DNA from 3 places in the Micromonospora sp. LOL_025 genome. Region 2 is predicted to be linked to each of the others. Evidence: predicted binding sites of a transcription regulator. Region 2 holds the regulator's gene; each other region holds the start of a gene.

Region 1 (3,274 bases), on a different contig from region 2:
ACGCCGGCGCGCAACGGTCCCGCGCGCTACCCGACCGGCCGGCAGAGCAGCACCGTCGGCGCCCCGGCGACCCGGGTCAGCACCAGGCTGGCCGCCTCGTCCCCGGCCAGCCGCAGGTCCCGGCGCAGCTTCTCGGGCTCCAGGGCGGACCCGCGCTTGAGGATCTCCACCCGCCCGACCCGACGCTCCCGCAGCAGCGCCCGCAGCCGCTTCAGCGAGAACGGCAGCACGTCGGTGACCTCCAGGCAGCGGGCGAAGGGCGTCGGCGTCGGCGCGTCCGCGTAGAGGTAGGCGATGCTCGGGTCGGCCAGCGTCGCGCCCAGCGTCTCCGCCAGCTCGGCGACCAGGTGCGCGCGGACCACCGCCGGGTCGGGGTCGTACAGGAACCGGCGCGCCGGGCCGACGGTGGCCTCGGCGGCGCCGGAGCCGGCCAGCTGGCAGGAGCCGGCCGGCCGATCGGCGGGCCCCCCTCCCGCGCCGGAGGCGTCGACGGAGGGCCGTTGCCTGTCGCGCAGCAGGGTGGCGCGGCGGGGGACCTGCGCCAGCTCGCCGCACCACAGGGCCGCCTCGACCAGGTCGCCGTCGACGCTCACCCACTCCGCCTCGGCGCCCGCCGGGACCAGCGCGTGGTCGATGCCGGGCGCCACCTTCACGACGGTGTGCGGCACCCGCTCGGCCAGCCCGACCACGAAGTCCCAGGGCGGGGAGTAGGCGTTCGGGTCGAAGATGCGCCGCCCGGTGCCCGCCCTGCGCCGCGCCGGGTCGCAGAACACCCCGTCGACCCGGTCCACGTCGAACGCCGTGGCGTCGCCGCGCTCCACCGTGAACAGCTCGGCCAGCCCGGCCGCCTCGGCGTTCGCGGCGGCCATCGCGGCGGTCAGCGGGTCGGCCTCCACGCCGTACACCCGGATGCCGGCGCGGGCCGCGGCGAGCGCGTCTGCGCCGAGGCCGCAGCCGAGGTCGGCGAGCGTGCGCACCCCGGCGGCCCGCAGCCGCTCGGCCCGCCGTGCCGCGACGACGCCCCGCGTGGCCTGCTCCAGCCCGGCCCGGGTGAGGAACATCCCCGCCGCCGCCGGCCCGAACTTGCCGACCGCCCGGCGCCGCAGCTCGGCCTGGGTGAGGGCGGCCGACGCCAGGCCGGCCGGCAGCCCGGTCGAGCGGAGCGCCGCCGCCGCGGTCAGCGGATCGCCGCCGGCCACCCGCGCGGCCGCGGCGAGCGCGGCCGACCCCTCGGGCGTACGCAGGGCGGCGAGTTGGTCGAGATCCACCCGGCCATTGTGGTCGGCGGACCCGACGCGCCGGCCGGCGGGTTGGCACTCTCCTTGACGGAGTGCTAGCCGAGGAATAACCTGCGATTAGCACTCTCACCCCGAGGGTGCCAGCTTCCGGGCCTCGTGGCCCGGGCGCTGAACGCCAGGCGGACCGGCACCCGCGACGACGGCCCCGCCCGGTGGCATGTGGCAGATTGACGCCGGTCGCTCGCCGACCGGTAACGAAACCAGTACCCCAGGAGGGTATGCCCGTGACTACCGCGACCAAGGTTGCGATCAAGCCGCTCGAGGACCGGATCCTGGTCCAGGCGAACGAGGCTGAGACCACCACGGCGTCGGGCATCGTGATCCCCGACACCGCCAAGGAGAAGCCGCAGGAGGGCACCGTCCTCGCTGTCGGCCCGGGCCGGATCGACGACAAGGGCAACCGGATCCCGGTTGACGTCTCCGTCGGCGACACCGTCATCTACTCGAAGTACGGCGGCACCGAGGTCAAGTACGCCGGCGAGGAGTACCTGGTGCTCTCCGCCCGCGACGTCCTCGCGGTCATCGAGAAGTAAGCAACCGATCAGTGTCGTCGCCCCGGTCCGGCTCGCCGGGCCGGGGCGACGTCGCTTCGAAGGGACATTCATGGCGAAGATCCTGAGCTTCTCGGACGACGCCCGGCACCTGCTCGAGCACGGTGTCAACGCCCTCGCGGACGCGGTCAAGGTCACCCTCGGCCCGCGCGGGCGCAACGTCGTCCTGGACAAGAAGTTCGGTGTGCCCACGATCACCAACGACGGCGTGACCATCGCCAAGGAGATCGAGCTCACCAACCCCTACGAGAACCTCGGTGCGCAGCTGGTCAAGGAGGTGGCGACCAAGACCAACGACGTCGCCGGCGACGGGACCACCACCGCCACCGTGCTGGCCCAGGCGATGGTCCGCGAGGGCCTGCGCAACGTCACTGCCGGCACCAACCCGGCCGGCCTCAAGCGGGGCATCGACGCGGCGGCCGCCAAGGTCTCCGAGGCGCTGCTCGGCCGCGCGGTCGAGGTCGCCGACAAGAAGTCGATCGCGCACGTCGCGACGATCTCCGCGCAGGACGCCACGATCGGCGAGCTGATCGCCGAGGCGATGGAGAAGGTCGGCCGCGACGGTGTCATCACCGTCGAGGAGGGCTCCGCCCTGCACACCGAGCTGGACGTGACCGAGGGTCTCCAGTTCGACAAGGGCTTCATCTCGCCGAACTTCGTCACCGACGTGGAGTCGCAGGAGTCGGTCCTGGAGGACCCGTACATCCTCATCACCACGCAGAAGATCTCGGCGATCGAGGAGCTGCTGCCGCTGCTGGAGAAGGTCCTCCAGAACAGCAAGCCGCTGCTGATCATCGCCGAGGACGTCGACGGCCAGGCGCTGTCGACGCTGGTGGTCAACTCGATCCGCAAGACCCTCAAGGTCTGCGCGGTCAAGGCCCCCGGCTTCGGTGACCGGCGCAAGGCGATGCTCCAGGACATGGCGATCCTCACCGGCGCCGAGCTGGTCGCGCCCGAGCTGGGCTACAAGCTCGACCAGGTGGGCCTGGAGGTGCTCGGCACCGCCCGGCGCGTCGTGGTCGACAAGGAGAACACCACGGTCGTCGACGGTGGTGGCAAGTCGAGCGAGGTCGCCGACCGGGTCGCGCAGATCCGCAAGGAGATCGAGGCCTCGGACTCCGACTGGGACCGGGAGAAGCTCGCCGAGCGGCTGGCCAAGCTCTCGGGCGGCATCGCGGTCATCAAGGTCGGCGCCGCGACCGAGGTCGAGATGAAGGAGCGCAAGCACCGCATCGAGGACGCGATCGCCGCGACCAAGGCCGCGGTCGAGGAGGGCACCGTCCCCGGCGGCGGCGCCGCCCTGGTGCAGATCCTGCCGGTGCTCGACGACGACCTCGGCTTCACCGGTGACGAGAAGGTCGGCGTCTCGATCGTGCGCAAGGCGCTGGTCGAGCCGCTGCGCTGGATCGCCCAGAACGCCGGCCA
Region 2 (3,274 bases):
AGGCGCACATGGAGGACGTCATGCTCCGGCTGCGCCTCGCCTCCGGGCTGCCCCTGGCCGCCCTCGACGACGCCGGTCGGGCCGGCGCCGCGCGGGCCCTCGCCAGCGGGCTGCTGGCCGCCGACGAGCACGCGGCCGGTCGGGCCGTGCTGACGCTGCGGGGCCGGCTGCTCGCCGACGCGGTCGTCCGTGACCTGCTGCCCTGAACCGCGTGCCGGGGCCGGCCGGGGGAGCGGCCGACCCGGGTCACCTGGTGAAGCCGTAGGTCATCGGGTAGCGGTAGAGCACGCCCTCGTTGGCCTTGACCCCGCCGATGATGCCGAAGATCAGCGGCACCAGCCAGACGAGCATCGGGACGAAGAACAGCACCCCGCAGGTGATCAGCGTGACCACCCAGCTCAGCACCCCGACGATCGTCCAGGTCAGCTGGAAGTTCAGCGCCGCGACGGCGTGCGCCCGGGCGGTCGGCGACTGCTGCCCCCGGGCCATCAGCGCGATGAGCGGCGCCAGCCAGCCGAGCAGGCCGCCGCCGACGATCACGCCGACCGCGCCGCCGAAGTGGGCGATCAGGGCCCAGTTCTTGTCGTCGTTGCTGGCGTAGCCGCCCGTCGGCGGTCCGTAGCCGCCACCGGCCGGATAGCCGGCCCCCGGCGGGCCGTAGCCGCCGGGCGGAGGGAAGCCGCCGGGCGGGGGATAGTCACCGGGCGGGGGGTAGCCGCCCGACGGCGGCTGGTCGCCGGTGGGCGGTGGATAGTCACCGGGTGGAGGATGGCTGCCCGGGCCCGGCGCCCCGGACAGTGGTGCGGTGGGGTCGCCGGAGCCGGCGTGGCCGGGAACCCCCGACGGAGCGGTCGGATCCGGCGGGAAGCCCGGGTCCCCCGCTCCGGGAGGGCGAGGTGGTTCAGTCATGGAGGTCACGGTAGGGGCAGCCGGCAAGGCGGCACCAGCGTGACACCGGCCGGGACGCCGGGAAGACCGGTCCCCGGGGCCGTCGGGCGGCCTCGCGCGGTCGCCGATCGGACTGATCGCCCCAGGTCGATCATCGCGCCGGCGGCCCCGCCGACGTAGACTGGCACTCGCTACAGTCGAGTGCCAGCAGCCCGCCCCGGCCCCCGCGTGCCGGGGCCGACGTGCGACAGGAGGTGGGGAGAATGGGTCTCGACGACCGCAAGCTCGCCGTACTGCGCGCGATCGTCGAGGACTACGTCGCCACGCAGGAGCCCGTCGGCAGCAAGGCGCTGGTCGAGCGGCACCAGCTGGGAGTCTCACCGGCGACCGTCCGCAACGACATGGCCGTGCTGGAGGAGGAGGGCTACATCCGCCAGCCGCACACCAGCGCCGGCCGGGTGCCCACCGACCGGGGCTACCGGCTCTTCGTGGACCGGCTGTCCCGGGTGAAGCCGCTCAGCCCGGCCGAGCGCCGGGCGATCGAGCGTTTCCTGGTCGGCGCCGTCGACCTCGACGACGTGGTGCACCGCACCGTCCGGCTGCTGGCGCAACTCACCCGGCAGGTCGCCGTGGTGCAGTACCCGAGCCTGGCCCGCTCCTCGGTGCGTCACCTGGAGCTGGTGCCGATCTCCACCACCCGGCTGATGCTGGTCATGATCGCCGACACCGGCCGGGTCGAGCAGCGGCTGGTCGAGCTGCCCGTGCCGATCCCCGCCGACGACGTCACGGACCTGCGCCGGCTGGTCAACGAGAAGCTGGTCGGCACCCGGCTGTCGGAGACCCCGCCGCTGGTGCAGGCGCTGGTCGAGGAGTCGCTGCCGCACCTGCGGCCGGCGATGACCACCCTCTCCACCGTGCTGCTGGAGACGCTGATCGAGCGGCACGAGGAGCGGATCGCGCTGGCCGGCACGGCCAACCTCACCCGGGGCGGCCTGCTCGACTTCCAGGGCTCCCTGCGTCCGATCCTGGAGGCGCTGGAGGAGGAGGTCGTCATGCTCAAGCTCATCGGCGAGGCGGAGCCGAGCACGACGCGGGTGCTGATCGGCGACGAGAACGAGATCGACAACCTGCGCGCCGCCTCGGTGGTCAGCACCGGCTACGGGCCGGGCGCGACCAGCGTCGGCGGCCTCGGCGTGCTGGGGCCGACCCGGATGGACTACCCCGGCACCATCGCCACGGTGCGGGCCGTGGCACGCTACGTGGGCGAGCTGCTGGCCCAGAACTGACCAGTCAGGGCCGACGGCCGGCTCCGGCCGCCGACCGGCGCAACGCGAGACGAACATGAGGACACGGAACGCAGTGGCCAGGGACTACTACGGCATTCTCGGGGTGAGCCGGGAAGCCTCCGACGACGAGATCAAGCGCGCCTACCGCAAGTTGGCGCGGCAGTTCCACCCGGACGTGAATCCGGATCCGGAGGCACAGGAGAAGTTCAAGGACATCAACGCCGCGTACGAGGTCCTCTCGGACGACCGGAAACGGCAGATCGTCGACCTGGGCGGCGACCCGCTCGCCCCCGGCGGCGGGGGCGCGGGTGGCCCGGGCGGCCCCGGCGGCGCCGGACCGTTCGTCGGCTTCCAGGACATCATGGACGCCTTCTTCGGCGGCGCGGCCGGCGGTTCGCGGGGTCCGCGACCGCGGACCCGGCCCGGCGCCGACGCGATCCTGCGGCTGGAGCTGGACCTGCACGAGACCGCGTTCGGCGTCGAGGCGCCGATCACCGTCGACACCGCCGTGCTCTGCACCACCTGCTCCGGCGCCGGCACGGCGGCCGGCACCCACCTGGCCACCTGCGAGGCGTGCGCCGGCCGGGGCGAGGTGCAGTCCGTGCAGCGCACCTTCCTCGGTCAGGTGGTCTCCGCCCGGCCGTGCACGGTCTGCCAGGGCTACGGCACCACCATCCCGCACCCGTGCCCGACCTGCGCCGGCGACGGCCGCGTCCGCACCCGACGCTCGCTGACCGTCAAGATCCCGGCCGGTGTCGAGGACGGCATGCGCATCCGCCTCGCCCAGCAGGGCGAGGTCGGCCCGGGCGGCGGCACGGCCGGCGACCTCTACGTGGAGATCCACGAGCGGCCGCACGACGTCTACTCCCGCAAGGGCGACGACCTGCACTGCCGGGTCACGGTGCCGATGACCGCGGCGGCCCTCGGCACCCGGCTGACCATCAAGACGCTGGACAGCGAGGAGACGGTCGACGTCAAGGCCGGCACCCAGCCGGGCAGCACGCTGCGGCTGCGCGCCCGGGGCGTGCCGCACCTGCGCGGCACCGGCCGGGGTGACCTCTACGTCCACCTCGACGTGCGCACCCCCACCAAGCTCGACG
Region 3 (3,274 bases), on a different contig from region 2:
CGGCGAGCATCTCCAGCCGCAGCGCCCGCATCCGGGCCGCGTCCCGGGGCCGGACCCGCCGGATCTCCGCCCGCCGCGCCGGCCCCGAACCGCCGGGCGTGCTTGTCATGACGAATCCCTATCACAGCGATGACCGCCGATGGCAGGCGATCGAAGTATGTCCGATTTGTGGTCGTGCGCCGTCGTCACGCTTCGTGTAGCGTGCGATTTCGGTCACCGTTTCAGCGGCCCTCGTCGATCGCCGATCCGGTGGTCCTCCGGTGCCGGCCCGCCCGGCCTCCGGGGTCGTGGAACGCCGGGCAGAGTGAGGAAGTGCACCGTGGCAGAGGGCACCGTGAAGTGGTTCAACTCCGAAAAGGGCTACGGCTTCATCGCCGTCGACGGCGGGCAGGACGTCTTCGTCCACTTCTCGGCGATCGAGATGGACGGCTACAAGGCGCTGGACGACGGCCAGCGGGTCGAGTTCGAGATCGCCCAGGGCCAGAAGGGTCCCCAGGCCGAGCGCGTACGCGTCATCGCCTGACGGGCGTCTCTCCCGCGCCCCCGCACCGACCGGCTCCCCGACCATCGGTCGCGCGGCGCCGACCGGGGGTGGTCCGGCGGGGCCGGGCAGCCGTCGGCCGGCCCGCCCCACGGGGGCGGGCTTCGGCCCGGTTGCGTCGGCAGGGGAGGATCGTGAGCCGTTCCAGCCATCGCTGAGGAGGGTTCATGTCCGACCAGCCGCCCCAGGCCGCGCCGCCCCCGGGAGATCCCGACCCGTCCGCGACGCCACCCGTCGGCCCGGGCGGCGCTGCGCCGGCGGGCCCGCAACAGCCGCAGGGCTGGGTCTTCCCGCCCACCGGCGGGTACCCGGTCGGCTCCGGCCCGTACGGCGGGCAGCCGTGGTACCCGGGCGCCCCGGTCGCCTATCCCGGTCAGCCGGCCCACGGGTGGTACCCGCCGGGGCACGGCCTCGATCCGGCCGACCTGCTCGTCACCCCGCCCGGCGCCGGCGTCAACGGCTGGTTCGGCCGGTGCGTCGGCGCGGTGCGCCGGGGCTGGCGGCTGCTGCTGCCGATCCTGCTGCTCACCCAGGTGCTGCCGGCCCTGGTGGTGTCGGTGCTCTCGCTCGTCGTCGACCCGTCCGCGAAGTGGGAGGAGTCGATGGCCGATGACCCCGCCGCGCTGCCCGACACCTTCCTGGCCGACACGGGCGTCCTGCTGTCCGTGGTGCTCGGCAGCGCCCTCGTCTTCGGTTTCGTGCAGGGCCTGGGCTGGGCGGCCGGCACCTGGGTGGTCACCCGGCAGGCGGCCGGTCAGCCGGTGAGCGTGGGCGCGGCCCTTTCCTACGGGGTGCGCCGGGCACTGGGCCTCTGGGGCTGGACCCTGCTGATGAGCGTGATCATCGGGCTCGGGATCTGTTTCTGCGTGATCCCCGGCATCTACTTCGCCTTCGCGCTGAGCATGGCCGGCCCGGTCTACCTGTTCGAGCGGCAGCACCCGATCGGCCGTTCCTTCCGGATGTTCCACGACCGGCTCGGTCTGCTGCTCGGTCGGGTGGCGCTGGTGGCGGCGGCGGTCATCGTCGGCAGCGGGGCCGCCGGCATGGTGGAGGGCATCGGCACGCTGCCGTTCGGCACCACCCCGCTGGAGTCGCCGGGCACGGCGGCCGGCGTGCTCGCGGTGACGCTGGTGGCCGCGGTGCTGGCCCTGCCCACCCACCTCGCCCAGCTGGTCGGCCTGGTCGTCACGTACGCCGAGCAGCGCGCCCACGAGGGGCCGGTGGACAGCGCGCGGCTGGCCGGCGAACTCGGCTGACCGGGGCGATCGTGCTTGCACTCGGCAGGGGAGAGTGCTAAACAAGTCATTGGCACTCGCATACCGTGAGTGCCAATGGTCGGGGCGGTAGGGCCACGGTCGTAGCGGCGTCCAGACGCGGCTGCGGCACATGGCCGGTCGTCGCGGGCTATCCGGCCCGACCGAGGAGACGTCGTCGTCGCCAGGTGGCGACGTCCCAAGGTGCGTACACCAGGCGGCCCATCCGGGACACACACTCCGGGTGGCCCGTGAGTGTCCAGGAGGACAACGCCGTATGGCCAAGATGATCGCGTTCGACGAAGAGGCGCGCCGCGGCCTCGAGCGGGGCATGAACCAGCTCGCCGACGCCGTGAAGGTGACGCTCGGCCCCAAGGGCCGCAACGTCGTGCTCGAGAAGAAGTGGGGTGCCCCCACCATCACCAACGATGGTGTGAGCATCGCCAAGGAGATCGAGCTCGAGGACCCCTACGAGAAGATCGGCGCCGAGCTGGTCAAGGAGGTCGCCAAGAAGACCGACGACGTCGCCGGTGACGGCACGACGACGGCGACCGTCCTGGCCCAGGCCCTGGTCCGCGAGGGCCTGCGCAACGTGGCCGCCGGTGCCAACCCGATGGCCCTGAAGCGGGGCATCGAGGCCGCCGTGGCCAGCGTCTCGGAGGAGCTGGCCAAGCTCGCCAAGGACGTCGAGACCAAGGAGCAGATCGCCTCCACCGCCTCCATCTCCGCCGGTGACACCAGCGTCGGCGAGATCATCGCCGAGGCGATGGACAAGGTGGGCAAGGAAGGCGTCATCACCGTCGAGGAGAGCAACACCTTCGGGCTGGAGCTGGAGCTCACCGAGGGCATGCGCTTCGACAAGGGCTACATCTCGGCCTACTTCATGACCGACCCGGAGCGCATGGAGGCCGTCTTCGACGACCCCTACCTCCTGATCGTCAACAGCAAGATCTCGTCGGTCAAGGACCTGCTCCCGATCCTGGAGAAGGTCATGCAGTCGGGCAAGCCGCTGCTGATCATCTCCGAGGACATCGAGGGCGAGGCCCTGGCCACCCTGGTCGTCAACAAGGTCCGGGGCACCTTCAAGTCGGTCGCCGTCAAGGCGCCGGGCTTCGGTGACCGCCGCAAGGCCATGCTGACCGACATCGCCATCCTCACCGGTGGCCAGGTCATCAGCGAGGAGGTCGGCCTCAAGCTGGACGCCGTCGGCCTCGACATGCTGGGCCGCGCCCGCAAGGTCGTGGTGACCAAGGACGAGACCACCATCGTCGACGGTGCCGGCGACGCCGACCAGATCCAGGGCCGGGTCAACCAGATCCGGGCCGAGATCGAGAAGAGCGACTCCGACTACGACCGCGAGAAGCTGCAGGAGCGGCTGGCCAAGCTGGCCGGCGGCGTCGCGGTGATCAAGGTCGGCGCGGCCACCGAGGTCGAGCTGAAGGAGCGCAAGCACCGTATCGAGGACGCCGTCCGCAACGCG

Evidence for each region. The regulator HrcA, encoded in region 2, represses chaperone genes, less so after heat shock. The targets are predictions, from matches to a motif close to GGTTNGCACNCTCNNNNNGAGNGTGCNAACC.
Region 1: a site for HrcA is predicted at 1,354-1,384, ahead of groES (co-chaperone GroES). Genes of this name have one in related genera too.
Region 3: a site for HrcA is predicted at 1,845-1,875, ahead of groL (chaperonin GroEL). Genes of this name have one in related genera too.

What each region holds. Positions count from the first base shown of each region.
Region 1 covers NZ_JBHMIR010000003.1:55,968-59,241, forward strand. The annotation lists gene ACFHW0_RS05175 (THUMP-like domain-containing protein) at 27-1,268, opposite strand; gene groES (co-chaperone GroES) at 1,517-1,831, shown strand; gene groL (chaperonin GroEL) at 1,902-3,274, shown strand, end outside.
Region 2 covers NZ_JBHMIR010000024.1:61,519-64,792, forward strand. The annotation lists gene hemW (radical SAM family heme chaperone HemW) at 1-206, shown strand, start outside; gene ACFHW0_RS24280 (DUF4870 domain-containing protein) at 247-909, opposite strand; gene hrcA (heat-inducible transcriptional repressor HrcA) at 1,152-2,174, shown strand; gene dnaJ (molecular chaperone DnaJ) at 2,248-3,274, shown strand, end outside.
Region 3 covers NZ_JBHMIR010000008.1:140,759-144,032, reverse strand. The annotation lists gene ACFHW0_RS13625 (GNAT family N-acetyltransferase) at 1-109, opposite strand, end outside; gene ACFHW0_RS13620 (cold-shock protein) at 320-523, shown strand; gene ACFHW0_RS13615 (hypothetical protein) at 709-1,797, shown strand; gene groL (chaperonin GroEL) at 2,072-3,274, shown strand, end outside.